Regions from separate parts of the Dyella sp. KRB-257 genome, predicted to be linked through region 1. Evidence: predicted binding sites of a transcription regulator. Region 1 holds the regulator's gene; the other holds the start of a gene.

Region 1 (3,410 bases):
CGGGCTCGTCGCCGTCCAGGGGTTCCAGCTCGACCCGCAATATGCCGCCGGCCATGCCCAGCTCGCCCATCAGTGCGCTCACCTCGCCGCCGAGGCGTTCGGCGGCGGCGCGGCGTTGCCGGCCCAGGCGGGCTGCCGCTTCGGTGTAGTCGGCGCGCAGCCGCTGTTGCTTCGCTGCCAGGGCCTGCAGCGCCTCGCCGGCTCCTTCGAGTTCGGCCAGTTCCTCGCGCATGGACAGCAGCTTGTCGTGGAGTTCGGCCGGCGGCAGGCGGTGGCGGCGGCCAAGTTCGTGCAGGCGGGCGAGATGGGCGTCCACCTGGGCGAAGCGATCCGGGTCCAGGTCGACGTCCTGCGCATAGCGCGCCAGGTCGTCGGAGGCCTCGCTGAGCTGGATGCCGGCATTGTCGACCAGTTCCAGCAGCGGATTGAGCCGCTCGTCCAGCGCGGCCAGCCGGGTCAGCTCCGCATGCGCCCGCCCCAGGGCGCGGCGCAGGGCGAATTCGCTGTCGCCGTCGAGCAGTTCGACCACGCCGGAAGCGCCTTCGGCCAGTCGCCCGGCATTGGCCAGGCGCTTGTGCGAGGCTTCCAGCTCGGCCAGTTCGGCCGCCGGCAGCGCCCACTTTTCCAGTTCGCCGACTTCGTGGCGCAGCAGTTCCAGACGCCGGTCGCGATCATCGCCGCCGCTGAGCTTGCGGATGCGCGCACCGAGCTCGCGCCACTGCACCGCCAGCTCGCGGACCTGGCCCAGCGTTTCCTCATGGCCGGCATAGGCATCCAGCAGGGTCATCTGGTGGGTGCGCGACAGCAACGCCTGATGCTCGTGCTGGCCGTGGATTTCCACCAGCAGCGTGGCCAGCTCGCCGAGCTGGCTGGCGTTGGCCGGACGCCCGTTGATCCAGGCGCGCGAGCTGCCCTCGGCGCGGATCACGCGGCGCAACTGGCAGGCGCCGCCGTCGTCCAGTTCCTCGCGCTGCAGCCAGGCACGCGCCTCGGACAGGTCGCCCAGGTCGAATTCCGCGGCCAGCTCGGCGCGGTCGCTGCCAGCACGCACCATGCCGCTGTCGGCACGCGACCCGGCCAGCAGCATCAGCGCGTCGACCAGCAGTGATTTGCCGGCGCCGGTTTCCCCGCTGACCACGGTCAGCCCGGGGCCGAGGGTGATCTCGGCTTCTTCTACGACGGCGAAATGTCGGACGTAAAGCGAAGTGAGCATGGTGGCCTGGTGTCTGGCGAGTACGGGGATTGTAGGGAGCGCCGCCGGTGCCGGCGAGGCCCCGTCTCAGGACGGGGCAGTCTGGCGCAGCCGGCTTGCAAAGCAGGGCGCGACACCTTATTTCTTGCCTGTCTCAAGGATTGCCACAGCGCATGCCTCTTCTCCACGGCCACGAACTCGACGCCCGCGCCCGGCGGCTGCTGCGCACGCTGATCGCACAGTACCTGGCCGATGGCGAACCCGTGGGCTCGCGCACGCTGTCGCGCTCGTCGGGGCTGGACGTGAGCCCGGCCACGATCCGCAACATCATGGCCGATCTGGAAGAGGCCGGCCTGGTGGTGTCGCCGCATACCTCGGCCGGTCGCATCCCCACGCCGCGCGGCCTGCGTTTGTTCGTCGACAGCCTGATCGAGCTGCAGCCGGTGGCGCGCGACGACATGGCGCGGCTCAAGCGCGAGCTGCCGCCGCAGCCGTCGACCACGCGCGACCTGCTTGGCAACGTGTCCACGCTGTTGTCGGCGATGACCCATTTCGCGGGCGTCGTCAGCGTGCCGCGGCAGGGCGATTTCCCGTTGCGCCACATCGATTTCGTGGCGCTGCCGGATGCCCAGGTGCTGGTGGTGCTGGTGTTTTCCGACAACCAGGTGCAGAACCGCATCGTGCGCCTGGCCAAGCCGCTGGACGCGCGCGAACTGGAACAGGCGGCCAATTACCTCAATGCCCATTTCGCCGGCCTGCGGCTGGACGATATCCGTGCCCACCTCTTGCACGAGATCCGCGAGGCGGGCAGCGAGCTCAACCGGCTGCTGGCCAGCTCGGTCGAGCTGGCCGCCGCCTCGTTCACGCCGCACGCCGGGGGCGAGGACGTGCTGGTCAGCGGCCAGACCAACCTGATGGCATACGCGGAGCTGGCCGACCTCGACCGCCTGCGTGAGCTGTTCGAAGCGTTCCAGAAGAAGAGCGAACTGCTCCAGCTGATGGAGGTGTGCGCCCGCGCGCCGGGCGTGCGACTGTTCATCGGCGAGGAGTCGGGCTTTACCGCGCTCGATGGCTGCAGCGTGGTCACCGCCAGTTACGGCGCGCAGGGCCGTGTGCTCGGGGCGATCGGGGTGATCGGCCCGACCCGCATGGCCTACGAGCGGGTCATTCCCGTGGTGCAGGCCACTGCCGGATTGCTCAGCGACGCCTTGAATAGGGCCGCGACGACCCTATAACCGCCCCGGGAGGCGGGGTTCCCCGCACATATCGGTGGCCGGCAAGTCTTGCCGGCCCGGGTTTTCTGTTGGAGTGGATGTATGCAGAACAATGATCCGCAGGCGCCGGAACAGGGCCGCGAACACGTCCAGCCGCGCGATGCCGCGGCCGATGACGCCGCCGACACCGCGGCCCTGGAGGCGCGCATCGCCGAGCTCGAGGCCAGCAACGCCGAGCTGCGCGAGACGGTGCTGCGCGAGCGCGCCGACCTGGAGAACCAGCGTCGCCGGCTACAGCGTGATCTGGATCAGGCGCGGCGCTTCGCCAACGAGAAGCTGCTCAACGACCTGCTGCCGGTGTACGACAGCCTGGAGCGCGGCCTGGCGGTGGAAGGCGGCGACATCGCGGCGATCCGCGAGGGCATCAGCCTGACGCTGAAGTCCCTGCTCAAGGTGGCCGAGAGCAACGGCATGGTTCAGGTCGATCCGCTCGGCCAGCCGCTCGATCCGGAGCGCCACCACGCGGTGAGCATGGTCGCCGCGCCGGGGCAGGCGCCGGGCACCGTGGTCAGCGTGCTGCAGAAGGGCTACGTGCTCAACGACCGCCTGCTGCGACCGGCGCTGGTGGCGGTAGCCCAGGACTGACCCGGGCAATCGACCGCAACAGCTGCCAAACCCGTGGGTCCGTCGGCATTGAATCGCCCAGGCCGGGCCCCATTCTGAAAACCAGTTCGCGGCCGCGGAGCCGCTCGGAAGATTCGGAGCATAGACATGGGCAAGATCATCGGCATCGACCTGGGCACGACCAACTCGTGCGTCGCCGTGATGGACGGCACCTCGGTCAAGGTCATCGAGAACTCGGAGGGCGATCGCACCACGCCGTCCATCGTTGCCTTCAACAAGGATGGCGAAGTGCTGGTGGGCGCCTCGGCCAAGCGCCAGAGCGTGACCAATCCGAAGAACACCTTCTACGCGGTGAAGCGCCTGATCGGCCGCAAGTTCAC
Region 2 (3,410 bases), on a different contig from region 1:
TGGATCCGATCGACCTGTACTGAACCACGCAGCGCTCACGGGATCGCCACCCCTGCCGCCTATACTTGTCGGCTGACAGTCAGGAGGCCCCCATGGCATCGCAGCTCGAACAACTTCGCCTGTACACCACCGTGGTCGCCGACACCGGCGACATCGAGGCGATCACCCGCTACAAGCCGGTCGACGCCACCACCAATCCCTCGCTGCTGCTCAAGGCCGCCGGCATTCCCGCCTACGCGCCGCTGCTGGACGAGGCGTTGACGTGGGCGAAGTCGCGCAGCCACGACCGCGAGCAGCAGATCGTCGACGCCGGCGACCATCTCGCCGTGGCGGTCGGCCGCAAGATCCTCGACCTGGTGCCGGGCCGGGTGTCGACCGAGGTCGATGCGCGACTGTCCTTCGACACCGATGCGACCATCGCCAAGGCCGAGCGGCTGATCGGGCTGTACGAGGACGCCGGCGTGAAGCGCGACCGGATCCTGATCAAGATCGCCTCCACCTGGGAAGGCATCCGCGCCGCCGAGCAGCTGGAACGGCATGGCATCCAGTGCAACCTCACCTTGCTGTTCTCGTTTGAGCAGGCGGTGGCCTGCGCCGAGGCGGGCGTGTTCCTGATCTCGCCGTTCGTCGGGCGCATCATGGACTGGTACGTGGCCAACACCGACGCGACATCGTTCGAGCCCGAGCAGGATCCCGGCGTGCAGTCGGTACGCCGCATCTACGACTGGTACAAGCGCCACGGCTTCGAGACGGTGGTGATGGGGGCGAGCTTCCGCAACGCGGGGCAGATCCGCGCACTGGCCGGCTGCGACCGTCTCACCATCAGCCCCGAGCTGCTGGAGAAGCTCGACGCCAGCCACGATCCGCTGCCGCGCGCACTCCAGGACACTGGCCGTCGCGAGCCGCATCCGGCGCCGCTCAGCGAGCCGGCCTTCCGCTGGGGCCATAACCAGGACGCGATGGCGAGCGACAAGCTGGCCGACGGCATCCGCAAGTTCGCCGCCGACCAGGTGAAGCTGGAAAAGCTGCTGGCTGCCAGGCTCTAGCAGCCCGTCGGGCTTTGCTCGGCCGGGCTGCGGATCCGGCTGTACGGTCCATATTTCCGCCGCTTCGCTGCCCCATAGAACCACTATGGGCCGACGAAACGTCGAAAATCTGTCCTCGCCTCGCACAGCCGACTTCTCGCCTCTATCAGCAAAGCCCGACAGGCTGCTGGCGAAAACGCCCGACAGCAACGAAAACGGCCCCTCGCGGGGCCGTTTTTTGCTTGCTGCTGATGACGCGTCGATCAGGCCGTGGCGGCAAACAGCCCGCGCATCTTCTTCATCGCATTGGCCTCGACCTGGCGGATGCGCTCGGCCGACACGCCGTACTCGTCGGCCAGATCCTGCAGCGTGGCCTTGTCGTCGTTGAGCCAGCGGCGCTGGATGATGTCGCGCGAGCGGCCGTCCAGCTTCTCCAGCGCGGCCGACAGCGTTTCGAGCTGGTTGTCGGAGTGATCGGCGTCGGACACGTTGTCGTACGGATCGGCACCATCGTCCACCAGGAATGCGGCCGGCGCGGGCTTGGCGTCTTCGTCCGCATCGACGGGGGCCTCGAAGCCGACGTCGCGACCGGACAGCCGCGATTCCATCTCGCGCACGGTCGCCTCGGGCACGCCCAGATCCTTCGCCACCGTGCGTACTTCCTCGGCGTTCATCCAGCCCAGGCGCTTCTTGCTCTTGCGCAGGTTGAAGAACAGCTTGCGCTGCGCCTTGGTGGTGGCGACCTTCACGATGCGCCAGTTCTTGAGGATGAACTCGTGCATCTCGGCACGGATCCAGTGCACGGCAAAGCTCACCAGGCGCACGCCCTGGTCGGGGTCGAAACGCTTGACCGCCTTCATCAGGCCGATGTTGCCTTCCTGGATCAGGTCGCCGAGCTGCAGACCGTAGCCCGAGTAACCGCGGGCCACGTGCACCACGAAACGCAGGTGCGACATCACCAGTTTCCTGGCCGACGACAGGTCGTTTTCTTCGAGGTAGCGGCGCGACAGCGCCTGCTCCTCTTCCTGGCTGAGCACCGGAATGCGGTGCACCGCCGAGATATAGGCATCCAGACTACCAACGAGGTTGGGTACCGGAATGTTGGCGGTGACCAAGGCCTGGGACATGGACGAAACCTCCTGAATGGGGAGCAGCTTAGTACTCGGTTGTTTGGAGTGCTAAAGCCGGCACAAAGTTCCGGCGCGGGAGATGGCCGCCGCGTCGACTTATTGAACCGAATGGTACAGAAAGGCCGACAGGAAATCCAGTCGGCCGGGGCAGGCGCAGCATTCTCCGCGTTGGACATTCACCTTGTGTGAAGCCCGGCTCCGTCTGCCAGCGCCGCCCGCGGCGGCAGCGACCAGTCGATCGGCGTCATCTCTTCCCGCTGCAGCCAGGCATTGGCGGCCGAAAAGTGCCCGCAGCCGATGAAACCGCGATGGGCCGAGAGCGGCGAGGGATGCACCGCGGTGAGTACATGATGGCGCCGGGTGTCGATCAGCCGCCCCTTGCGCTGGGCGTAGCTGCCCCAGAGCAGGAACACGATACCCTCGCGCTCGCGGTTGAGCGCCTCGATCGCCGCGTCGGTGAAGCCTTCCCAGCCCTTGCCCTGGTGCGAACCGGCCTGGCCGCGCTGCACGGTCAGCACCGCGTTGAGCAGCAGCACGCCGCGGTCGGCCCACGGCGTGAGGCAGCCGTGGTCGGGCCGCGGGATGCCCAGGTCGCGGCTGATTTCCTTGAAGATGTTGTCCAGCGACGGCGGCACCGGCACGCCCGGACGCACCGAGAAGCACAGGCCGTGCGCCTGGCCCGGCCCGTGGTACGGGTCCTGGCCGAGGATCACCACCCGCACCGCGTCGAACGGCGTGTGGTCGAACGCAGCGAAGATCTCCGGCCCCGGAGGATAGATCTCCTTGCCGGCGCGTTTTTCCGTGCGCAGGAAATCGGCCAGCGCGCGCATTTCCGGGCGTTCGAGGTAATCGCCGATGCGGGTCTTCCAGCCGGCCTCCAGCCGGATGCGCTCGCCACTCATGCCGGCGGCTCGTTGAGCGAGCGCAGGTGCTGCGCCATGCGCAGTTGGAACAGCAGCTTGGTGATCAGCAGGTGTTCTTCCACCGGCTTCTCGACCAGGTCGTTGGCGCCCGCCTTGAGCAGGGCCGCCTGGTTGGCCGGGTTCTCGTCGCCGGTCATCACCAGCACCGGCAGCCGTCCCTTGCCGTAGCCGAAGTCGGTGCGGATGCGCTCGAGCAGGTCGCCGCCGGTCAGCTCGCCCTTCAGGCTGACGTCGGTGAGCACCACGTCGGCGCCCACCCAGCCGAGCTCGCGATCGGCTTCCAGCAGCGCCAGCGCGTCTTCCACGCTCACCACGTGGCGCACGGTGAGGCC

What was found. The regulator HrcA, encoded in region 1, represses chaperone genes, less so after heat shock. The targets are predictions, from matches to a motif close to TTNGCACTCNNNNNNNNNGAGTGCNAA.
Region 2: rpoH (RNA polymerase sigma factor RpoH) is a predicted target of HrcA. The motif match lies at 2,181-2,207, and genes of this name have one in related genera.

Annotation. Positions count from the first base shown of each region.
Region 1 is NZ_JBMSDZ010000005.1:212,238-215,647, forward strand. Features, by position in the region: gene recN (DNA repair protein RecN) at 1-1,213, opposite strand, end outside; gene hrcA (heat-inducible transcriptional repressor HrcA) at 1,366-2,427, shown strand; gene grpE (nucleotide exchange factor GrpE) at 2,509-3,051, shown strand; gene dnaK (molecular chaperone DnaK) at 3,178-3,410, shown strand, end outside.
Region 2 is NZ_JBMSDZ010000008.1:136,771-140,180, reverse strand. Features, by position in the region: gene ACO2Q2_RS08805 (primosomal protein N') at 1-23, shown strand, start outside; gene tal (transaldolase) at 93-1,046, shown strand; gene rpoH (RNA polymerase sigma factor RpoH) at 1,289-2,152, opposite strand; gene ung (uracil-DNA glycosylase) at 2,332-3,057, opposite strand; gene ACO2Q2_RS08785 (response regulator) at 3,054-3,410, opposite strand, start outside.